4 regions of the Rahnella inusitata genome follow, and region 2 is predicted to be linked to each of the others. Evidence: predicted binding sites of a transcription regulator. Region 2 holds the regulator's gene; each other region holds the start of a gene.
The links. The regulator PurR, encoded in region 2, represses purine synthesis genes. The targets are predictions, from matches to a motif close to CANGCAAACGTTTGCNTG.

Region 1 (6,232 bases), 1.9 Mb from region 2:
CCGAGCCGTCGAACTGGGCGTTGCGAATCCGGATCGTTTCCGTGATGAAGCGCGACAGAAAGCGATTGATAACGCCACGCAGCAGGCGAAATCACTGGCTGAAGGCTTCCACACCAAACTGGGGCCGGTTTACAGCATTCGCTATCACGTCGCTAACTACCAGCCGATGCCGGTCGCGCGGATGTACAAAACCGCCGAAGCCGCAGGTCAGAGCGATGTGGCACAGACTTACGAACAGCAAAGCATTCACTTTGACGATCAGGTTGATGTGGTGTTTGAATTGCAGCCGCCAGCGCCCGCTCCTGCTGCGCAATAAATAAAATATGACGCTGTAAAAATGAAAAAACCCGCTCCGGCGGGTTTTTTGTTTCTGGCCGGACCGTCATTCAGTCCTGACGCAACACCTGATGGCCGTGCGCCAGCAGAGCGTCGGTGACTTTACGCATCATACGGCTTTCCGGGGCGAAGCGGTGCCAGTAAAGCATCCTGCGCTGGAACAGGCCCGGCGTCAGGTCGATCAGCTCGCCACTTTCCAGCTCTTTCTCGATTTGCAGATGCGGGATCATGCAGCAGGTGGTGCCCTGACGCGCCAGTTGCACGAAAGCTTCCGACGAGTTCACAATATGACAAGGCACGCTGCCCGGCGACAAATCAAAGTTCTGCTGTAAAAAGGCCTGATGCATATCGTCGAGATGGTCAAATGCCACCGCCGGCGCTTTTAACAACGCCGAGCGGGTTACGCCATTCGGGAAGTAGCGGTCGGCGAACGGTTTCGAACCGACGAACAGGTAATCGAGCGCGCCCAGTTGATCAACCAGACAGCTCGGCAACGGTTGCGGCTGGATACTCACCGCACCGACTACTTCACCACGGCGCAGACGTTCCTGCGTCCGTGTTTCATCTTCCACCTGTAAATTCAGGCGGATAGGGGAATCGACCAGCACCGATTTCAGCGCCGGTAACAGCCAGGTGGCGAGACTGTCGGCGTTGACCGCCAGCGAGAGCAGCAGCGGCGTATCATTGCTGTCGCTATTACTGTCACTGCCCAGCCACTCTTCTTCCAGCAGTTCGACCTGATGCAACAGCGCCAGCAATTTTTGCCCCTGTTCGGTCGGACGGGGTGGCACGGTGCGCACCAGCAAAGGCTGGCCGAACAGGTTTTCCAGTTGTTTAATGCGCTGTGAGACCGCCGATTGAGTGATGCAAAGCTTCTGCGCCGCGCGCTCAAAACCGCGCTCACGGATCACCGCGTCCAGTGCCTGCAACGTTCTATAATCTGGGCGTTTCATCGGAGTTCTGTCCCTTGGATTTCATTTTATCCAAACACTATGCCACAGATTGTCAGGTTTTGTGGTGATGAAAATCTTTGCGTTTGCAGCACGATTGCACTTAATAAGTGTGATCTCGCGACGGCGTTGTTTATCCCAATCACCCTGACTTGCTTTATAATCACCGGCACTTTCGGGTTATCAGACAGAGAAGCCATTATGACGCAGGAAGAATTGAAGAAAGCAGTCGGCTGGGCCGCACTGGATTACGTTACGCCGGGCACCATCGTCGGTGTAGGTACCGGATCCACCGCCGCCCATTTCATTGATGCACTCGGCTCGATCAAAGGGCAAATCGAAGGCGCGGTTTCCAGTTCCGATGCCTCTACCGCAAAACTGAAAAGCTTAGGCATTCACGTTTTCGACAGCAACGAAGTCGATTCGCTGGATGTGTACGTTGACGGTGCCGACGAAATCAACGGCTTCATGCAGATGATCAAAGGCGGCGGCGCTGCGCTGACTCGTGAAAAAATCATTGCTGCGATTGCAAAAAAATTCATCTGTATCGTCGATGCGTCCAAGCAGGTCGATGTGTTGGGTAAATTCCCGCTGCCGGTAGAAGTCATACCAATGGCGCGATCTTACGTGGCGCGTGAGCTGGTGAAACTTGGCGGTCTGCCGGAATACCGTAAAAATGTGCTGACTGATAACGGCAACGTGATACTCGACGTGCATAATCTGAACATTCTTGATGCCGTCGCGATGGAAAATAAGATCAACAATATTGCCGGTGTCGTGACCGTCGGTCTGTTTGCTAACCGTGGCGCTGACGTTGCCCTGGTCGGTACTTCGGAAGGCGTTAAAACTGTTACGCTGAAATAATCCAGCGATAAGCAGAAGATCTGGCTGCTGCATTAAAAGCAGCCAGACACACCTCTGTCATAACGCAATGTTATGAAGATGATAATTTTCTGACTGAATCATCTTTTCTTCAAAAGCCTTAATTCGGTGACTTATGTCACATTTTCGATAATCTCCTCCTGAACGTCTGGCGCAGTAAAATCTAACCAGCATGAAATGCTAGAAACCCTCTGGCACGGTGAGCCTTCTGCTACCGGGCAGGCAATCGTTTGTATTGATGATGGCGGATTTTTTGTTATGTTGGCTGTGAGCAATCACCTTGCAGTTCGAATTCAGGCAGAAACATATAGGGTCGGGAAATGGCAAAAGTATCACTTGAGAAAGACAAGATTAAATTTTTGTTAGTGGAAGGCGTCCACCAAAGTGCGGTTGATACCCTCCGTGCAGCGGGCTACACCAATATTGAATTTCACAAAGGTGCTTTGGATACGGAATCGCTGAAAGAGTCGATCCGTGATGCGCACTTTGTTGGGCTCCGATCGCGTACTCAGCTGACCGAAGAAGTTTTCCAGGCAGCAGAAAAACTGGTGGCTGTGGGGTGTTTCTGTATCGGAACCAATCAGGTTGATCTGAAAGCCGCCACGCGTCGCGGTGTTCCGGTCTTCAACGCACCGTTCTCCAACACCCGTTCCGTTGCCGAAATGGTGCTGGGCGAAATGTTGCTGATGATGCGCGGCATTCCTGAAGCGAACGCCAAAGCACACCGCGGCATCTGGAACAAACTGGCTGTCGGTTCATTCGAAGCGCGCGGCAAACGTCTGGGCATCATCGGTTACGGCCATATCGGCACGCAGCTGGGCATTCTGGCCGAGAGCCTCGGGATGCGCGTCTTCTACTACGACATCGAAAGCAAATTGCCACTGGGCAATGCGCAGCCGATTGCCTCTCTGGAAGAATTGCTCAACACCAGCGATGTCGTGACGTTGCACGTGCCGGAAACGATCAGTACCAAAGATATGATTTCCGAAGTGCAACTGGCGCAGATGAAGCCGGGCGCACTGCTGATCAACGCCTCACGCGGCACCGTGATCGACATTCCTGCGCTATGCAACGCACTGCGCAGCAAACATCTGTCAGGCGCGGCGATCGACGTCTTCCCGGAAGAACCGGCGACCAACAGCGATCCATTCAATTCGCCGCTGTGTGAGTTCGACAATGTGCTGCTGACGCCGCATATCGGCGGCTCTACCATGGAAGCGCAGGAAGGTATTGGTCTGGAAGTGGCGGGCAAACTGGCGAAATACTCTGATAACGGCTCGACGTTGTCAGCGGTCAACTTCCCGGAAGCATCTTTGCCGGCACACACCGAGAAAGCCAGCCGTCTGCTGCACATCCACGAAAACCGTCCGGGCGTGCTGACCAGCATCAACCAGATTTTCGCCGAGCAGGGGATCAACATCGCAGCGCAGTATCTGCAAACCAGCCCTGAAATCGGTTATGTGGTGATTGATGCTGAAACGGATATTGCGACGCTGACTACCGCGCTGCAGCTGATGAAGGCCATTCCGGGAACAATTCGTGCCCGTCTGCTTTACTGATCGCATCAGCTGAAACAACAAGGCCGCCGAAAGGCGGTTTTTTTGTGTCTGGTATCAGGGCGTTTTGGGGTATCGCGGGTCCTCTAATGACGATTCAAAATCTCATCAGAAGCAGCAGGGCGATCAGACCGCAGAGGATCATGGAGGAAAAGGTTATTTCGAACTGGTAGCGTCGCAGCATCTTGCGGTACCTCAGGGCAAAAATGGATAAAAAAACACCCGGCGGACCGGGTGTCAGATTATCAGTCCTGATAGCGGACAAGTGCAGACACTTATCTGGCTATCTTATTCAGACTTATGCAGCAGGTGTTGCTTTTGCAGCAGGAGCCGCTTTCTTAGCATGTTTCACGTGTTTTTTAGCAGCCTGGGCTTTCTGAGCAACCGGTGCTGCTTTCTTAACGTGTTTCACGTGTTTTTTAGCAGCCTGGGCTTTCTGAGCAACCGGTGCTGCTTTCTTAGCGTGTTTCACAGGTTTTTTAGCAGCCTGGGCTTTCTGAGCAACCGGCGCTGCTTTCTTAGCGTGTTTTACGTGTTTCTTAGCCGCTTGCGCTTTCTGAGCGACTTTCTTGTGAGTCTTATGTTTAGTTACATGCTTGGCAGCAGGTGCAGCCGTTGTTGCGGTAGCAGCAGGTGCCGGAGTTGCTGTTGTTTCAGCAGCGAAAGCGACAGAAGACAGGCCCATTGCAGCGGCTACAACCAGAGCTAATACTTTTTTCATCGTTAATTCCTCAAGGATTTTTAGTTTATGTGTCTACCCCACTGCGGGGCCGATGAAAGGATAATAAGCGTGTTGAACTCTGCTGTCCGTGAGTGATTGGTTTCGGCGTGTAACGGTATGTATAAATCAAAAAAAATATTATTTTTCAGTAGATTGAAGTGAAACGTGAACGTTTTTATGTTCTTTATTAAGTATTAGTTACAACATACTTAAGTTTTCACCGAGATAAACAGAAGGACCTGAGCATTACCACGTCCAGACGTTGCCCGGCGTAATCACTTCCGGCAATGGCACGTCCCAGTGCTCAACCGGCAATTCCTCTACTTTCTGGCAATCATGGGCTAAACCGATCGGATATGGCCCGCCGTTCTGCCAGTGCTCCAGCGTACGGTCATAAAAACCACCGCCCATGCCCAGGCGCTGACCTTGGTTATCGAACGCCACCAGAGGTGTCAGGATAATATCCAGCTGCGTGAGGGGGAGAACCTTTGTGACGTCCAGCTGTGGTTCGAGAATTTTAAGGCGATTACGTACAAGCAGAGTTTGCGGCGTGTAGTGCAGAAACAGCAAATGATGAGATGAAAAAGGGTGCAGCACCGGCAGGTAAAGCTGTTTGCCTTCTTGCCATAAACGCTGAATGAGCGGTGCGGTATCGAGTTCTCCGTCAAAAGACAGAAATACGGAAACAGTCGTCGCAGAGCGGATTTTAGAATGCGAAGCAACGCGTTCGGCGGCCTGAAGGGCAAAATGAGTTTGCTGTTCGGGAGTGAGATTTTTCCTGCGTTGGCGTATTTCGGTGCGGAGTTGTTGTCGGGCTAAAGTGAACTGAGGTGTGTGCAACATAGATACATGAACCAGAAAGGGATGTACCGAAAAGAAAGGGGAATCTCCGAGATGCCGTCGCAGGCTGTAACCCTTGAACCCATGGTTCAAGGTGAACGTGCTGTCGCAATCTTTAGGCTTCTCGGACGGACCGAGCATGCGCACCGATTACGGATCATCACATTCTGTTGGTACTAATTATCGGCTCAGGGGACGGGCCCGCTGGCGAACATCTCAGAGAAATTTTTTACCGTTTCTGACTGCCTGTGACCAGCAAATCAGCAACGTGTGTTATTCGAAAGGCGCCCCTTCACGTTCAGAGATCCGGCCTTGTTCGAGCAGTGCCTGCTCGATGGTTTGTTGCAGCATCCGGATACGTTGTTCCATATTGGATGCGTAATCGCGAGTTTTCAACCTTTCCTGAGCAAGTTCGTGACATACGTTCAATGCCGCGATGAAAACCAGTTGCTCTGTATTGGTGACTCTAGTGCGAACTTTCAGATCTTGCAACCGCTGATTAAGATCTTCAGCTGCCAGATTCAGTGCTTCCTGTTGTTCTGGCGGACAATTCACTCGTAGAGAGCGACCAAAAATTTGAATATCTACCGGTTGTGCAGACATGCCACCTTCCTGCTAATTTATTCGTCCGCCCCAACGTGACCACTACGACCTGGCGCAGGATGTTGGAAGCGGGCGCCACTATAACTATCTCAATACCAGGTTACAACCCCGTGGCTGACTGACTGCTGCCCGATTGTTCAGAGCGAGACATTCAACCCTCAGTGTGCCTGAGACAGGCTGCTAATCTGGTACTACGACAGACCTTGGTGGTAGCATAACACGAACTTATCCAGCCAACGATGGCGAATGCGCATGTCTATTGAGAATACTTACCCAACTTACGATTCGTTGGATCAAAACCTGAAACAACAATCGGTTGCTTTAACCGCAGCAGAAATGCACGG
Region 2 (6,232 bases):
TTACTCTTCACGCGCAGCACTCAAAAACGGTGCTGAATCACACTACCCTCTATTGTAACGATGGCAGCTGTCAGATAAAAACGCCATTTTTTGCAGGGTCTTTCGCAATACTGGCATTTTATTTCACTATTTTCGGTGCTTGCGTCAGGGTTCACAAAATAAAAGATTCATCGAGAATAACATTTTTAGCGGTCGGGTTAACACCGGATTTGCAATTCGCCATGGTTTAGCTCAAATATTAACACACTGAAATATGGTCATTTTTTTAACTAAAAATGGCGTTTATTTCAGCATAAAAAAAGCTATTAACTTTTTCTCACAATATGATCTAGAATCGAGGCAATTCGTGCTGTTTTGTCTGGTTCTTTTAGGCAATACTCTGACATCTCTGATGTTTAACCTAACCACTCATGGTAACGAAGCTATGCGCTTACTGTTCACGCTTTTTGTGCTGCTCTTTACCCAGCTATTTTTGAATATAGCCCAGGCCTCACCGCAGACCCGTGTTGCGGCCGATCAGAAAAAGAATCACGTTAACCAGGTTACCCCTGAAGAACGCCGAAAGCGTAAGACGGTTGCTGCCAAAACCACAAAAAAAACCAAAGTGGCACCGGTCAAAGAACAACAGAGCCACGAAAAGAATGCGAAGAAGAGAGTTAAAAGCACCGAACTGGTTAAGCGAAAAAACGCTTCAGAGAAAACAGTAAAAACAACGCGGGCTGAGAGCAAAAAAGAAAAAACACTCAAGACCACCCGGGCCGAGAGCAAATCCACCAAGAAATCTAAAACCCAGGCTCTGGCAAAAAACGCCACGACGAAGGCCAGCAAGAAAGAAGCCTATGGTCGCCACCGTAAAGGTAAAAAGTTAGTTGAAGAAGACAGCAAGCCGATTACATTAAGTGCGACGCATAAAAAACGTTATCAACATGCGCAGCAAACGGCGATGACCAAGCTGATGCATCAGGTCGGCAAGCCTTATCGCTGGGGTGGCACCTCACCTAATACCGGATTCGATTGCAGTGGTTTAGTTTATTACGCGTACAAAGATTTGATTCGCATTAAAATGCCGCGCACGGCCAACGAAATGTACCACCTGCGCGACGCAGCGCCGGTGAAACGCGGCGAGCTGGAATCAGGCGATCTGGTGTTCTTTAGAATCAATAACCGCGGAGCCGCGGACCACGTCGGGGTTTACGTCGGTAACGGCAAATTTATTCAGTCTCCGCGTACCGGTGAAGACATCAAAATCACTTCCCTGGGCGATGATTACTGGCAAGACCATTACGTGGGCGCACGTCGGGTAATGACCCCGAAAACGATCCGATAATAAACAGTTCGTTAAGTCTGAAGTTTCGCTAATCAGCCATTGAATAGCATTTAACGAAGCGTTTCTGCAGGGAAGAGTATCGGCGCAAAGGTCACTGCGTAAAATAGAAAGGGCGATTCCTGTAACAGGTAATCGCCCTTTTTATTGCCTGACTTGCGCGTCTTTTAGTTCATTACTGCGGTGAAGCTGAAAGCGACAATCACGAGCAAAGCGCAAACCGTGGTGATTAATGACAATTTTAGATTGCGGTCCATAAAACCCCCTTACAGATCAATTGTGGCGCTTCATTTAGCCACACTAAATGTGTGCCAACGCATTTTCTCATACTTCCCGGCTAAAATCCCGCGTTGATTCATGCGCGATAACCCACAATAACACTTCCACTTTCCTGCAATATAAGAGAAAATTGTCGGTTACCACGCCTGTGTGCCGGTCGATTTCTCCCGAGGGCGCTTTACGCCTCACTCTGACGAACTCACCCAACGATTTCACTGCCTTTTTATAAGCCCGCAGTGAAATCCACGCAAGCAAACGATTAACATAATGCTAACGTGCTGAAACACGTGAGTTCAGGAGTCATTCCTTACATGGCAACGATTAAAGATGTCGCAAAGCGCGCTGGCGTTTCCACCACAACCGTGTCGCACGTCATCAATAAAACACGTTTCGTCGCCGAAGACACCAAAGCCGCGGTTCTGCTGGCCATCAAAGACTTGCACTACTCACCAAGCGCCGTCGCACGCAGCCTGAAGGTCAATAACACTAAAACGATCGGCCTGCTGGCGACGTCAAGCGAAGCGCCCTATTTTGCCGAAGTGATTGAAGCCGTGGAGAACAGTTGCTTTTCCAAAGGCTACACGTTGATTTTGTGTAACTCACACAACAATCTGGATAAGCAGCAGGCCTACCTGGCGATGCTGGCACAAAAACGTGTCGATGGTTTGCTGGTGATGTGTGCGGAATACCCTGATGAACTGCTGAACATGCTGGAAGAATACCGGTCAATCCCGATGGTCGTAATGGACTGGGGCGAAGCGCGTAAAAACTTCACCGACAGCATCATCGATAATGCGTTCGAAGGCGGATACATGGCCGGACGCTATCTGATTGAACGCGGCCATCGCGATATCGGCGTGATCCCGGGGCAGCTGGCGCGTAACACCGGCGGTGGCCGCTTCCAGGGTTTTGTGAAAGCGCTGACCGAAGCCAATATTCCTTTGCGTGAAGAATGGGTCGTCCAGGGTGATTTCGAACCCGAGTCAGGTTATCAGGCTATGCAAAAAATCCTGATGCAAAAGCAACGCCCGACCGCCGTGTTCTGTGGCGGTGACGTCATGGCGATGGGCGCGATTTGTGCAGCCGATGAATTCGGTTTGCGCGTTCCTCAAGACATTTCCGTTATCGGATATGATAACGTGCGTAATGCCCGTTACTTCTCACCAGCGCTGACCACGGTGCATCAGCCGAAAGAGCGTCTGGGTGAAATGGCCTTCACGATGTTGCTCGATCGCATCGTCAGCAAACGAGAAGAATCTCAGACCATCGAGGTACATCCGAAGCTGGTAGAACGCCGCTCAGTGGCCGATGGCCCTTTCCGCGACTATCGCCGTTAATGTTTGCCTTTACTCTTTGCTATTAATGCTTTTAACGCCTGCTTTTGCAGGCGTTTTTATGCAACACGCGCATTAATTTTTAGTGAAAATTTGTCACGATAAATCATATCTGACCCTTATTATTTATTAAGTAAATTCATTTATTACATGAATTAATCCACTACAAATAATTACCTTCATAATATCATTCGCGTAAGTTATCTATAAAAAAAACAATACAAAATACATATTAAAAAAAATTTCCCTATATATTACAGGCAAATGAAGATTACACATGATTTCAGAAAGCAGACTAGCACAATTAAAATTTCACTTTCCAAAAAGGTTCAACTAATATCCTTCACCTTTTGAAATGGAAGTAAGGAAAATCTAATGGAATGGAAACCGAGTGTACTCGCAACACTCATCTCTTGTGCTATTTTCAATACCCACGCAGGAGTAATGCGTGAAGATGTATCGGTACAAGACTACCGGGACTTCGGTGAAAACCTGGGTAAATATACCCCCGGAGCCGAAAATGTAGAGGTTTTTAAAACTGATGGTACGTCTGCGGGCTTCTTAAATTTCCCGATCCCCGATTTTAGCTCCACTGATGACTCCGCCGTTGCAACGTTAATTTCACCCTCTCACATCGTGAGCGTTGCTCACAACGGTGGCTATAAATCAGTAAAATATGGAAATAATGCGAAGTATTCTTACACTTATCAACTCATCAGCAGAAATGTCGATCCCTCAGGCAGAGATTTTCATGTTCCACGCCTAAATAAAGTTGTAACAGATGCGGCACCAGCCCCCATGATGCTCGCTAATGATGCCCGTAACGATCATGAAAGATATAAATATTACACTCGGGTTGGTTCAGGCACTCAAGTCCAGGTCATTCCGGGAACAAATAAAACCAAACAGCTAAGCAGCGCTTATAAATGGAAATCGGGCGGGACAATGATTAATCCCACCTTTGAAAACTGGAGATTACGGTGGACAAACTACGCGCCAGACGATGCGCGTACGACGCCTTTTAGTTCTGCTGCGCAAGGTGGCGATAGCGGAAGTCCGCTATTTGTCTATGACAGCGTAGATAAACAATGGGAATTGTACGGTGTAACGACGTCGGGTAATGGTTCACCCCCTTACGCGTTGACCACGTATAACTTAGATCTGCAGACAGCCTTTATAAAATCGATCATTGATTCAACGACGGATCCCGATGTCGTGGATGTGCAGGCTGATGGCGATATTCATTGGGGGACCGCCGCTATAACCCAGGGCGATTCTCAGTGGATATGGCATGGTCTAAGCTACGCGCTCCCTACTCAGGCAACCAATGATCAACTGAACGCAACACACGACCTGCGTTTCAATGGCGAAGGTGGTCAACTTGTGCTGGATTCTTCCGTGAATCTGGGCGCGGGTAAACTTCAATTTTCCAATGATTATCGCGTCACCTCCGCGACAGGTGCGAATGCCACCTGGGTGGGTGGCGGCGTAGAAGTGGATGATGGTAAAACGGTTGACTGGGAAGTTAACGGCCTCAAAGGCGATAACCTGCATAAAATCGGTGAAGGGACACTGTATGTAAATGCTACCGGCGTTAATGAGGGTGGACTGCGAGTCGGTGACGGTACCGTGGTGTTGGCCCAACAAGCTGACCAGAACAATAATCGCCAGGCATTTTCTACCGTCACGTTGGTCAGTGGCCGTCCAGTTGTGCAACTTGGTGACGAGAGCCAAATTGCCGGCGATCAGATTCAATTTGGTGCGCGCGGGGGCACTCTTGACCTGAATGGTTACGATATGTCTTTCGCGACGATAAATCACAATGACGATGGTGCGATTATAGCTAACACCAACGATGCTGAACAATCTACGTTGACGCTAAACAACACTTCTTCCCAGAGTTTTATCGGTCATTTAGGCTCGTCGGAACATCCTGATGCGCTTAATATTGACTATGTCCCGGCAGGAGATAATAGCTGGAACTTTGCTGGCGGAGTGGATGCTAATGATATGACAGTGCGTGCGGGCACTGCGATCTTCAGTGGACGAGTGACTCCTCATGCGGCCGGTACGGTCTTCAGCGATGACTGGATCAACGAAAGTTATCATGTGAATCATCTGCTGGTTGAAAGTGACGCCGATTTTATTCTGAATGAACATGCTTCAATGGTCGGCAAGGTGACGCTTGCAGAGCGCGCCAGCATGCAAATGACAGGTAAAACACACTTCACCGGTGATATTGAAGTGGGTAAGCAGGCAAAACTGGTGGCCGTCAATGATACAAGCACATTGGCAAGCACCGATGGCACGGTGGATAGCTGGCTTAATGGTCAAATTTCAGGCGAAGGGTCGCTTGAAAAATACGGCAGCGATACCCTGTACTGGACCGGCGAAAATACCTTGACCGGCGGCGTAGAAATTTATGGCGGGACACTTAAACTTCAGGGTTCTGTGGCTTCGGATATGATTTTGCACGATGCGACTGAGTTAGCGGGTGCGGCCACCATGAATAATCTCACGCTGGGTGATAATGTCATACTGCGTCCTTATGCTGAGCCAAACTTACTAACAGCGGGGAGTTTTACTGCCGCCTCTCAGGGAGTTAATGGTAATTTCATAGCCGGCAATAACACTCACCTCTATCTGCGTACCGGGATGGACGAGCAGCAATCAGTCAGTGATACGTTATTGATTTCAGGAAACGCTGATGCAGCTCAGGCTGTCACGTTACATGTTGATTTATCCGGCAATGGTTATATGACCGACGTGAATAATAGCGGTATCGCCGGTTCTGCCGAAGGGATATCACTTGTTCAGGTCGGGGGAACGTCGACGAAAGACACTTTCCAGCTTGAGCATGGGTACGTCGCAAGCGGACCATGGCAGTATTCCCTCTATACGTTTGCCCCTGGAAAAAGTGATGCATCACAGCGTCTGGTTGACGGCATAGGAAATCAATATTGGGATTATCGTCTGGAAACACGTTATTTGACCGAGGGTGATGAACCTTTACCCATTCCAGACCCGACTCCGGATGTGCCAGATGTTGTTCCGGATCCTACTGTGGATGTGCCTGACGTTGTTCCGGATCCCACCGTGGATGTGCCTGACAACGTTCCGGACCCCACTCCTGTTGCCCCGGCACAACCGGGCCGCCTGGCTGTGATTCCGCAGGTTCCTTCATACTTGTCGTTGCCATCAGCATTGCTCAGCTATAACAGCCGGGTGACACAGACTTTCCAAAATCTGACAAACACCTCCACCATGGAAGGGCCCGAAAGCGAGCACTACCCTC
Region 3 (6,232 bases), 1.9 Mb from region 2:
CACTGTTCCCGATCAGTTTGCTGGTGCAGTCAGGCTTTGACATGCTGCTACCACAGGCCATCATGGCACTGTTTGAACCGCTGATTTCCGCCGCAGACTCGCTTCCGGCTATTCTGGTGGCGGTGCTGATTTGTCATCTGCTATGGTTTGCCGGGATCCACGGCTCGGCGATTGTCTCGGGGATGTTGCAGGCGTTCTGGCTGACCAATCTCGGGCTGAATCAGACCGCGCTGGCCGCCGGATTGCCGATGACGCACATCATGACTGAGGCGTTCTGGAATTTCCTGATCGTCATTGGCGGTTCTGGCGCCACAATCGGGCTGGTGCTGCTGTTCTGCCGCAGTAAGTCGGCACATCTGCGTACCATGGGGAAACTCAGTCTGGTGCCAAGCTGTTTTAACATCAACGAGCCGGTCATCTTCGGTACCCCAATCGTAATGAATCCGGTATTTTTCATCCCCTTCCTGCTGGCTCCGATGGTCAATGCCGTGATCGCTTATCTGGCCGTTTCCACCGATCTTCTCCCGCACATGATCTCACTGGTTCCGTGGACGTCTCCGGCGCCGATTGGCGCAGCCTGGGCGATGGGCTGGGATTTCAAAGTGTCGATTTTGGTCATCATGCTGATGGCCCTGTCTATGATGATTTACTACCCGTTCTTCAAAGTCTACGAGAAGCAGTTACTGACTCAGGAGAAAGCAGCGGAAGCCGAAGAAGTGTTTACTGAGCAAGCTGACGCAGCGAATTAAGCAAATTTGAAGTGATGAATCGGGCACAAAATATTGGTTTTTGTGCCCTTTTTTTTTGCTAAGGCCGTTAAGCAATCGCCGGGAAGACCGGCAGCATCAGGAACAATTTAATGACGATGGCATTGGCGATATCAAGGAAGAACGCGCCGACCATAGGAACAACTAAAAATGCCAGATGCGAAGGGCCAAACTGGTTAGTGATCGCCTGCATATTAGCAATCGCCGTTGGCGTTGCGCCCAGACCAAAACCGCAGTGGCCTGCCGCCAGCACCGCTGCATCGTAATTTTTGCCCATCACGCGATAGGTAACGAAAATCGCATACAGTGCCATCGCGATAGTCTGCACGAGCAGGATGGCCATCATCGGCAACGCGAGCGACGCCATTTCCCAGAGTTTGAGGCTCATGAGCGCCATCGCCAGAAACAGCGACAGACTGACGTTACCGAGCACCGAGACCGCACGGTCAAATACGCGGTAGAAACCCAGCCATGCCAGAAGATTACTCAGGATCACGCCAACAAACAGAACACAGACAAAGGTCGGAATTTCGAAAGCGGAGCCATGCAGCAATTCGGAAATACGGGTGCCTGCACTCAGACAAATGGCGATCAGCGCAATCGTCTCCACCAGCACCAGCGGGGTTATCATGCGGCCAATCGCAGGTTTTTCGAATGCGCTTGGATCGGCTGAATCATCAAGCGAGCCGCCAGGCATTGAAGAGTGGCTCACCAGATAACGCGCCACCGGCCCGCCAATAATACCGCCGAGCACCAGCCCGAATGTCGCACAAGCCATCGCCACTTCAGTGGCATTCTCAAAGCCATAGCGTTCGACGAACACCTTGCTCCACGCCGCGCCAGTGCCGTGACCGCCGGACAGCGTAACGGAACCGGCCAGCAACCCCATCAGCGGATCCATCCCCAGCATTTTAGCCATGCCTATGCCGATAACGTTTTGCAGCAACAACAATCCGACGACGACAAACACCAGCAGCATCAGGCTTTTGCCACCGGAGCGCAGGCTGGCAAGATTCGCGTTAAGACCGATGGTGGCGAAGAATGCCAGCATCAAAGGTTCTTTTAACGAGACATCAAAACCAATTTCCCAGCCAAATATCCGGTTGGCGATCAACAGCATAACGGCAACCAGCAAACCACCCGCGACAGGTTCAGGAATAGTGTATTTTTTAAGGAAGTTGATCGACTGAACGCATTTTCGTCCTAAAAGGAGAACCAGCGTGGCGGCCACCAACGTGCCGTAGGTATCGAGCTGAATCATTCACGAACTCCATTTTGTAATAAATCCAATAAAATTATTGAGTTATAGCTTTATCAATTGCCTGTTTTTTCCCAGAGGATGAATTAGAAGTCAATAGTGCTGAATTACGCAAGAAAAACGGATCTTAACAAACTCATTAACTCAAATTAATGGCGACAAATCCGTGCAAGCAAACGATTGCTTTTATTGTCAATTTCAATAAAAATGCCCGCTTTGCCGCTTATTGGAATGCCACAACATGAGTACGCAAACCGCAGAACAAGAAACACAGCAATCCGACCTTTCCCGCCAGACTAAAAGTGAACTGATTTACCGGCTCGAAGATCGTCCTCCCATTCCTCAGACGTTATTTGCCGCCTGCCAGCATTTGCTGGCGATGTTTGTTGCCGTGATCACCCCGGCATTACTGATTTGTCAGGCATTGGGGCTCCCCGCGCAGGACACCCAGCACATCATCAGCATGTCGCTGTTTGCCTCTGGTCTGGCTTCCATTTTACAAATTAAAACCTGGGGTCCGGTGGGCTCAGGACTGCTTTCCATTCAGGGCACCAGCTTTAACTTTGTGTCTCCGTTGATAATGGGCGGGCTGGCGCTGAAAAATGGTGGTGCCGATGTCCCGACGATGATGGCCGCGCTATTCGGTACACTGATGCTGGCCTCCTGTACTGAAATCATTCTTTCCCGCTTCCTGCATCTTGCCCGCCGCGTGATCACTCCGTTGGTGTCCGGGATTGTCGTGATGATTATCGGCCTGTCGCTGATTCAGGTCGGTCTGACATCCATCGGTGGCGGATATGCCGCGATGAGCGATCACACCTTTGGCGCACCGAAAAACCTGATGCTGGCCGCTGTGGTTCTGGTGGTGATTATTTTGCTTAACCGTCAGCGTAACCCGTACCTGCGTGTGGCTTCCCTGGTTATTGCGATGGCGGTGGGCTATCTGGCCGCATGGATGATGGGGATGTTGCCGACCGTAACGGCCCCGACGCAAACCAGCTGGATCACCTTCCCGACGCCGCTTTACTATGGTCTGGGAATTGACTGGAATCTTCTGGTCCCGCTGATGCTTATCTTTATGGTTACCTCGCTGGAAACCATCGGTGATATCACCGCGACCTCCGACGTTTCCGAACAACCGGTCAGCGGCCCGCTGTACATGAAGCGCATCAAGGGCGGCGTACTGGCCAACGGCCTGAACTCCATGCTCTCTGCGGTATTCAATACCTTCCCGAATTCCTGCTTCGGCCAAAATAACGGCGTGATCCAACTGACCGGCGTCGCCAGCCGTTATGTAGGGTTTGTCGTGGCACTGATGCTGATCGTCCTGGGGCTTTTCCCTGCGGTTGCCGGATTCGTTCAGCACATCCCTGAACCGGTTCTTGGCGGCGCGACCATCGTGATGTTCGGTACCATCGCGGCTTCCGGTGTACGTATTGTTTCCCGTGAACGTCTGAACCGCCGCGCGATTATGATCATGGCGCTGTCCCTGGCAGTCGGCATGGGGGTGTCCCAGCAACCATTGATCCTGCAATTCGCGCCAGATTGGATTAAAACCCTGCTCTCCTCCGGCATTGCAGCAGGCGGGATTACAGCGATTGTTCTGAATCTGGTTTTTCCTCACGAAAAGTCATAACCGACTGTAATACGCATGCAACAGCGGCAGGTGGTCTGGAACCCCTGCCGCTTTTTATTGTCTCCAGTCTGCTAAGCTGTTGAGAAAATTCGCTGTTTGCGGCATAAACAGAGAACCTTTATCCCTAATTCACGCTACAGGCCCCAGACGATGAGATTTATCGGTAAAATTTTGCTGACGTTCGTCCTGCTTCTGGTACTGGCGATCGTGCTGGTGTACGTCCTATTACAGACCCGCTGGGCGGCGGGCAAACTCAGTACCTGGGTCACGGATAACAGTGATTACCGGCTCGCCGTCGAAAAAGTGGACCATGACTGGTCAACGCCGGGGCGGGTGACGCTCACCAATGTCATCTTCGGGCAGAAAAATCAGCCAGAAACTCTCAGCGCCGGTGAAGTCGATCTCGATTTAAGCTGGCGTCAGATTACTGAACCCCGCTTTTTCGACCGCGTCGTGCTGGTCAACGGGCGACTGAACATCAGCCCTTCCGCCATGAACCTGCCTTTGCAGGCCAATACGCTGCAACTGAGCAAAATGGCGCTGACCGGCAATGCGGCAGGAATGGAGATCCAGGGTCAGCAGATCAATGCCGGGATTTCGCCATGGCAACCCAAACCCCACCAACTGCTGGGCGATAAAGCAGATTTTCAGTTGAGCGCGGCGAATCTGACCGTCAACGGACTTCCCACTGAAAACGTCCTGATTCAGGGTAACCTGAATAATAAAATTCTCACGCTGGGCAATTTTGGCGGCGATCTGGCGCGCGGTCAGCTCACCGGCAAAGCCACTCAGGCAGCGGACGGCAGCTGGAACATTGAAAATCTGCGTCTGAGCAATGTACGCCTGCAAACGTCCAAATCGCTTTCTGAGTTTTTCGATGATTTCCAGACGTTGCCAAAAGTCACCCTCAAACGGCTTGATCTGATCGACGCCCGTTTGCAGGGAACCGACTGGGCATTCAGCGATGTTGATCTTTCCGTACAGGATGTGACGCTGGAAAAAGGCGACTGGCAAAGCGATGACGGCGAAATCTCGCTAAACGCGACTGATATGATTAACGGCAATTTGCATATTCAGGATCCGATCATCAATCTCGACCTGACTGCGCAAGGCATTTCAATCAAGCAGGCTACGGCACGCTGGGAGCGCAGTTTGTTGCGTACCACCGGCAACTGGCTCCGCGCTAATAAACGCCTGCAACTTGATGAGCTTTCTGTCGCCGGGCTGGAATACACGCTGCCGCAAAACTGGAGACAGCTCTGGTTACAGCCACTGCCGGATTCACTGGCTGAAATCTCGATTGGCCGTTTGATTGCCAACAGAAACCTGATTATTGACATCGATCCACAGTTCCCCTTCCAGCTGACAGCGCTGGACGGGCTGGGTAATAATCTGCTGCTGGCGCGTAACCATCAGTGGGGGATCTGGAATGGTAAGCTGAATCTGAACGCCAGCGAAGCGACATTCAACCGCAACGACGTGCGTCGCCCTTCCATTACTCTGGAGGCTAATGACCGTCAGGTAAATATTTCAGAGCTGAGTGCGTTCACGAAAGAGGGATTGCTGGAAGCCACCGGGATGGTGGATCAGCAACCACAGCGCCAGTTTTCGGTGAAAATGACCGGGCGCGCCGTGCCCGCTAATCAGCTGGAAAACTGGGGATGGCCGCATCTGCAACTTGAAGGTAACGCCAATATGCAGCTCAATCTGCAAGGGCAGATGCCGGCTAACGTGGATTACAAGCCAACGCTGAATGGCACACTTCAGGTGAACGGCGCCAACGGTCAGATTATCAACCAGAGAATGCTGAACGGACTGGTTTCCGGCGCGACAGCGCCATAACTGCCAGCGCTGTATTCTGAAACGAAAAAGCACCGCCATCGCGGTGCTTTTTTATGCGCTTACAGTGGGCTGAAAATTAGTTAATTGCAGGTTCCAGCGGCGCACCGGGTGCAGCAGGCAGAACAAGATACGTGCCTTCAAACACTGCGCCTTCGGCCTCATCGCCGTATAAATTCACTTCAAGCTGCACACGAGCTTTACGCCCGCGCGCCAGACGGTCCAGATCGCCACTGATTGAACCAAGATCGGCCACCGCACGCGGCCTGCCGGTCACCGGCGAACTGTACCGAATATGCGCATCGGCCAGAACAATAGTCCCGCCAAGGTGACGCTCACGTAGCAGTAACCAAATCAGCCCCCAGCCGGTCAGCGTCGCGAGTGAAAATAAGCTGCCCGCAAAAAGCGTATGGTGCGGATTCTGATTGCCGTTCTCCGGCATCGTGGTAACAAACCGCTGGCCGGTATACTGGCTGATCCGCACGCCCATTTTTTCGCTGAGAGGAATATGATCGTACCAGGCTTGTTGCAGCTGACCGCACCAGTCGGGGCGATGGAGTATGTCATCCAGCGTTTCAACCGGTTTAATCATTAGGAAGTGGCGCACCGGCGTGGTTTGCGGCGTGGTAATTTCCCCCTGGTTGATGAAACCCAGTTTGGCAAAAAACTCTACGGCGTCTTCACGGGCACTACACACCACGCGCTTAACGCCTTCCTGACGCGCCACAGACT
Region 4 (6,232 bases), 1.7 Mb from region 2:
AAGCCAGCTGGCCTCGGTCATGGCGCACGAAATCTCCCACGTTACCCAGCGCCATCTGGCCCGTGCGATGGAAGATCAACAACGGAATGCGCCGCTGACCTGGGTCGGTGCGCTCGGTTCCATCCTGCTGGCGATGGCCAGCCCGCAAATGGGTATGGCAGCGCTGACCGGTACGCTGGCCGGCACGCAGCAGGGAATGATCAGCTTCACGCAGGGCAACGAGCAGGAAGCCGACCGTATCGGTTTGCAGGTGCTCCAGCGCTCAGGCTTTGATCCGCAGGCAATGCCCGCGTTCCTGCAAAAACTTGCCGATCAGGCGAGTTATTCCACCCGTCCGCCGGAAATGTTGCTGACGCACCCCCTTCCCGACAGCCGTCTCGCCGACGTGCGTAACCGCGCCAATCAGATGCCGCACACTGTCGTGCAGTCTTCACAAAACTACCTGATGGCGAAAGTGCGCATGTTAGGGATGTACGGCTCGGAAAGTTTCCCGCTGACCGATGATTATTTGCAAAAGCTGAGCGACGGTAACGTGCGCGAACAGCTGGCGGCGAAATACGGTCAGGCGCTGCAATTTTACAAAGCGAAGAAATACGATCAGGCGCGGGCGATTCTGGAACCGCTGATGGTGCAAAATCCGGGCAACGAATGGCTGCTGGATCTCTCCACCGATAACGATATCGAAAGCAAACGCGCCCCGCAGGCCATCGCCCGGCTGGAGCAGGCAGGCGCGGCCACCAGCTCTAATCCGGTGCTTCAGCTCAATCTGGCGAATGCCTATCTCGAAGGCGCGAAACCGGCCAACGCCAGCAAGATCCTTAACCGCTATACCTTCACCTATCCGGGCGATCCGAACGGCTGGGATCTGCTGTCCCAGGCGTCTGCCGCGCAGGGTTTACGCGCGCAGGAGCTGGCTGCCCGTGCAGAAAGCATGGCGCTGATCGGACGTCTGGATCAGGCTATTGAAATGCTGAGTAACGCCAGCGCATTGCAGAAATTAGGCAGTCTGGAACAGGCCCGTTACGATGCGCGTATCGACCAGCTTCGTCAGCTGCTGGGCCGTTTCCGTCAGTATCAGAAAGGCTGACTTTGAATCTTTAAGGGAGAATGTTATGGCACATGATGTCGCGATTTATCACAACCCGCGCTGCTCCAAGAGCCGCGAAACCCTGAAATTGCTGGAAGACGCCGGGATCGAGCCGGAGGTGATTTTGTATCTGGAAACGCCGCCGACGGTTGCCACGTTGCAGGATTTACTGAAAAAGCTGGGGTTCAGCTCTGCGCGCCAGCTGATGCGTAAAGGCGAAGAGATTTATAAGGAACTCAGTCTGGCCGATAAAAACCTGAGCGAAGCGCAGCTGTTGCAGGCAATGGCGGAAAATCCGAAGCTGATTGAACGTCCGATCGTGCTGGCCAACGGCAAAGCACGTTTAGGGCGTCCGCCGGAACAGGTGAAAGACATTTTGTAATTCCGCTCGTCCGTTCGGGTTCGTGATGCGAACCCGGACATCCTCCGATCACAACCCCAGAATTTCCTTCACGAACGGGATCGTCAGTTTACGCTGTGCGGTGATAGAAGCGCGATCGAGCTGATCAAGCGTCATAAACAGCGTGCGCATTTCACGATCCAAACGTTTGAGCAGGAAACGGCCGACGTCTTCCGGCAGTTCAAATCCGCGCAGTTTGGCGCGCAACTGCAGTGCCTGAAGTTTCTCTTCGTCGGAAAGCGGCTGAAGCTTGTAGATTTGTCCCCAGTCGAGACGTGACGCCAGATCCGGCAGGCTGAGATTCAGCTGACGCGGCGGACGATCGCCGGTAATAAACAGACGCGTACGGCCTGTTTCAAGAATGCGGTTATACAGATGGAAAACCGCAGCTTCCCATTCGTCATCGCCGGCGATCCCTTCGATGTTATCGATACAGACCAGCGCAAGATGCTCCATGCCGTCCAATACTTCAGGCACAAAATAGGCGCGTTTATCTAAAGGCACGTAACCCACGGCTTCGCCGCGCTGGGATAATTCAGCGCAGGCTGCGTGGAGAAGGTGACTGCGGCCGCCGCCTTCACGTGACCAGAAATAAATATAGGTGCCGTGTTCCTGATGCAATGCGGTCTGAATCGCAGAAAGCAGAGAGGGATTCTCACCCGGATAAAAACTGGCAAAGGTTTCATCATCGGGAAGATAAAGTGGCAGGGAAAGCTGTGCCGGCGTATTCAGAAGCACCTCAACCGAAGCGGTATGAAGACCGCAGATGTTGTCATGTCAATAAAAAGGAACGACCGAATTCTAGCAAGGATCCGCAGCAAATTGAACTGTGCCGAGTGCAACCGCTTGTGATCCGAGCACCTGACCGGAAAGCACTGCGCCCGCCGGTCAGGTGTTTCAGCTGAAATTCAACGATCAGACTGGCGGATTTTCCCGTTCGTCTTCGATATCAATGATCTTTTCTTCACCGCGGAAGATCTCAATCACTTTAAACAGCAGGCTGAGGAAAATGCCGACGATGGTCGCCAGCGCCATGCCTTTGAGCTCCGCCGCGCCAATGTGGATCTTGGCACCGCTGACGCCGATGATCAGGATAACCGCCGTCAGGATCAGGTTCTGCGCTTTGTTGTAATCGACTTTCGATTCAATCAGCACGCGGATACCGGATGCGCCGATCACGCCGTACAGCAGCAAGGAGACACCGCCCATTACTGGCACCGGTACGGCCTGAATGGCTGCCGCTAATTTTCCGATGCACGACAGCAGGATCGCCAGAATCGCCGCGCCGCCAATCACCCAGGTGCTGTAAACCTTGGTGATGGCCATCACGCCAATGTTCTCGCCGTAAGTGGTGTTCGGCGTAGAACCGAAGAAACCGGAAAGTACGGTAGACAAGCCGTTTGCCAGCATCGAACGGTGCAGGCCCGGATCGCGCAGCAGATCTTTTTTGACGATGTTTGCCGTCACGACCAGATGCCCGACGTGTTCTGCAATCACCACCAGCGCGGCAGGCAGAATGGTCAAAATCGCCACCCACTCAAAGCGCGGGGTGTAGAACGTTGGCAGCGCAAACCAGTGAGCATTCGCGATGGCAGACACATCCACCACGCCCATAAAGAACGACAGCGCGTAGCCGACCAGCACACCGATGAGGATCGGAATGATCGCCAGGAAACCGCGGAACAACACTGAACCCAGAATGGTCACCGACAACGTCACGACGGAAATGATCACTGCGGTGGAATCCACCGGTGCGCCATCGGCAGGCAGCAGTCCGGCCATATTCGCCGCCACGCCCGCCAGTTCCAGTCCGATGACGGCAACGATTGCGCCCATCGCCGCCGGCGGGAACATCACGTTGATCCAACCGATACCCGCCTTCTTAACGATCAGCGCCACCAGACAGAACAACAGCCCGCAGGCGATAAATCCGCCCAGCGCCACTTCATAACCCATCGGCAGCAGTAACAGCACCGGTGAGATAAACGCAAAGCTGGAACCGAGATAAGCCGGTATTTTCCCTTTACACACAAATAAATACAGCAAAGTCCCTATGCCATTGAACAGCAGCACCGTTGCCGGGTTGATTTTGAACAGAATGGGTACCAGAACGGTGGCACCAAACATGGCAAACAGATGCTGGAAACTCAGGGGGATTGTCTGCAGTAAAGGCGGACGTTCGCTTACCCCGATGACACGACGGGTCATGGATTGATCCTCTGTGAAATGATGTTGTATTTGACGAGTAAAAAAAAATCAAAAAAAAGCCGACTTCTCAGTCGGCTATTGCTTGCTGCTTATTTCGTACCAAATATCTTATCGCCCGCATCACCGAGTCCCGGGATGATGTAGCCTTTTTCGTTCAGCCCCTGATCAATCGAGGCGGTGTACAGTTCAACGTCAGGGTGCGCGGCTTCCAGCGCGGCAATCCCTTCCGGTGCAGCCACCAGCACCAGCACTTTGATGCTCTGGCAGCCCGCTTTTTTCAGCAGGTCGATGGTTGCAATCATCGAGCCACCGGTCGCCAGCATCGGGTCAACCACCAGCGCCAGACGTTCTTCGATGTTAGAAACCAGCTTCTGGAAATAGGGTACAGGTTTCAGGGTTTCTTCGTCACGGTACACGCCCACGACGCTGATACGCGCGCTTGGTACGTGCTCCAGAACGCCTTCCATCATGCCCAGACCGGCACGCAGGATAGGCACAACGGTAATTTTCTTACCCTTGATCTGATCGATTTCAACCGGACCGTTCCAGCCTTCGATGGTGACTTTCTCAGTTTCTAAATCGGCAGTCGCTTCATACGTCAGCAGACTTCCCACCTCAGAAGCCAGTTCGCGAAAACGTTTCGTGCTGATGTCGTTCTCACGCATCAGGCCCAGCTTGTGTTTCACCAGCGGGTGTTTCACCTCGACGATCTTCATTGTTTATTCTCCTAAGGTGGTTGAGCTGCAAAAAAAAATCGCGAGATTATAACGCCATTTTTTTTCAATGCTACAGCCAATTGCCTGATCTGGATCATCAGGAACCCCGATAGAGTATAGACAGCCCAAAAAGGGTCATCGCATAAGGCGCTCGCAAACGTTTGCCTGCGCTGTTAGAATTGCCCCGCTTTATTCTTCAACCACCAACCCAAACCGCCGTGGGGACTTCGCAGTGACCGACAAAACCTCTCTCAGCTATAAAGACGCAGGCGTAGATATCGATGCCGGTAACGCATTGGTAGATCGCATTAAAGGTGTAGTAAAACAGACTCGCCGCCCTGAAGTCATGGGTGGACTGGGCGGTTTTGGTGCCCTCTGCGCATTGCCGCAAAAATACCGTGAACCCGTACTGGTTTCGGGCACCGACGGCGTTGGCACCAAGCTGCGTCTGGCGATGGATTTGAAACGCCACGATACTATCGGTATCGATCTGGTCGCGATGTGCGTCAACGATTTGATCGTTCAGGGTGCTGAACCGCTGTTCTTCCTCGATTACTACGCCACCGGCAAACTGGACGTCGATATCGCCGCCAGCGTGATAACCGGTATCGCCGAAGGCTGCAAGCAGTCTGGCTGTGCGTTAGTCGGGGGTGAAACCGCTGAAATGCCGGGTATGTATCACGGCGAAGATTATGACGTGGCAGGTTTTTGCGTCGGCGTGGTGGAAAAATCAGAAATTATCGACGGCAGCAAAGTCGCTGACGGCGACGTGCTGATCGGTCTTGCCGCCAGTGGCCCGCATTCCAACGGTTACTCCCTGGTACGCAAAATTCTCGAAGTCAGCAACACCAATCCGGAAACCACCGATCTGGCAGGTAAACCGCTTGCCGATCACCTGCTGGCACCGACCAAGATTTACGTGAAATCGATCCTGAACCTGATCGAAAACGTTGATGTCCACGGTATCGTGCATCTGACCGGTGGCGGCTTCTGGGAAAATATCCCACGCGTATTGCCGGATAACACTCAGGTCATCATCAACGAATCCAGCTGGCAGTGGCCGGATGTCTTCACCTGGTTGCAGACCACCGGTAACGTCAGCCGTCACGAAATGTACCGCACCTTTAACTGTGGCGTGGGCATGGTTGTGGCCCTTCCGGCTGAACTGGCCGATCAGGCGATTGCTTTACTCAATGACAATGGCGAGAAGGCGTGGAAAATTGGCTATGTTAAAGCCTCTGACTCCGCGGAACGCGTGGTAATTGAGTAATCGGGTAAATCAACTGACTGAAGACAGGTAGCGATATGAAAAGGATTGTGGTTCTGGTATCGGGCGAAGGCAGTAATCTTCAGGCCCTGATTGATGCCTGCCAGCAGGGACGAATTAATGCAGAAATCACTGCTGTCTTCAGCAATAAATCCGCCGCTTACGGTCTGGAACGTGCGCGACTGGCAGACATTGCCGCGCACGCGCTGGATGTCAAAGCTTATGAAGACCGCGCGGCGTTTGATGTCGCACTGGCCGATGCTATTGATGAATACCAGCCGGACCTGGTCGTGCTGGCGGGGTACATGCGTATCCTTACTGCCGACTTCGTTCAGCGCTTTGCCGGGCGAATGATCAACATCCACCCTTCCCTGCTGCCGAAATATCCGGGTTTACACACTCACCGTCAGGCGATTGAAAATCAGGATACGGAACACGGCACGTCGGTACATTTTGTGACGGAGCAGCTCGACGGCGGCCCGGTGATTTTGCAGGCCAAAGTGCCGGTATTTAGCGATGACAGCGAGGACGATTTGGTGGCCCGCGTACAAACG

Region 1: the regulator PurR is predicted to act here: its motif matches at 2,388-2,405, upstream of serA (phosphoglycerate dehydrogenase).
Region 3: the regulator PurR is predicted to act here: its motif matches at 2,195-2,212, upstream of I2123_RS01715 (nucleobase:cation symporter-2 family protein).
Region 4: the regulator PurR is predicted to act here: its motif matches at 4,562-4,579, upstream of purM (phosphoribosylformylglycinamidine cyclo-ligase).

Annotation. Positions count from the first base shown of each region.
Region 1 is NZ_CP065024.1:4,132,798-4,139,029, reverse strand. Features, by position in the region: gene I2123_RS19435 (oxidative stress defense protein) at 1-316, shown strand, start outside; gene I2123_RS19430 (LysR family transcriptional regulator ArgP) at 387-1,289, opposite strand; gene rpiA (ribose-5-phosphate isomerase RpiA) at 1,488-2,150, shown strand; gene serA (phosphoglycerate dehydrogenase) at 2,489-3,727, shown strand; gene asr (acid resistance repetitive basic protein Asr) at 4,023-4,445, opposite strand; gene I2123_RS19410 (5-formyltetrahydrofolate cyclo-ligase) at 4,692-5,288, opposite strand; RNA gene ssrS (6S RNA) at 5,328-5,511, opposite strand; gene zapA (cell division protein ZapA) at 5,559-5,888, opposite strand; gene I2123_RS19395 (YecA/YgfB family protein) at 6,141-6,232, shown strand, end outside.
Region 2 is NZ_CP065024.1:2,229,251-2,235,482, reverse strand. Features, by position in the region: gene I2123_RS10490 (C40 family peptidase) at 425-1,327, shown strand; gene cydH (cytochrome bd-I oxidase subunit CydH) at 1,492-1,581, opposite strand; gene purR (HTH-type transcriptional repressor PurR) at 1,915-2,940, shown strand; gene I2123_RS10475 (S6 family peptidase) at 3,313-6,232, shown strand, end outside.
Region 3 is NZ_CP065024.1:359,846-366,077, forward strand. Features, by position in the region: gene I2123_RS01705 (PTS sugar transporter subunit IIC) at 1-749, shown strand, start outside; gene gltS (sodium/glutamate symporter) at 817-2,028, opposite strand; gene I2123_RS01715 (nucleobase:cation symporter-2 family protein) at 2,267-3,661, shown strand; gene I2123_RS01720 (AsmA family protein) at 3,812-5,503, shown strand; gene fabY (fatty acid biosynthesis protein FabY) at 5,580-6,232, opposite strand, start outside.
Region 4 is NZ_CP065024.1:3,896,395-3,902,626, forward strand. Features, by position in the region: gene bepA (beta-barrel assembly-enhancing protease) at 1-1,087, shown strand, start outside; gene arsC (arsenate reductase (glutaredoxin)) at 1,113-1,469, shown strand; gene hda (DnaA inactivator Hda) at 1,518-2,225, opposite strand; gene uraA (uracil permease) at 2,403-3,695, opposite strand; gene upp (uracil phosphoribosyltransferase) at 3,785-4,411, opposite strand; gene purM (phosphoribosylformylglycinamidine cyclo-ligase) at 4,644-5,681, shown strand; gene purN (phosphoribosylglycinamide formyltransferase) at 5,717-6,232, shown strand, end outside.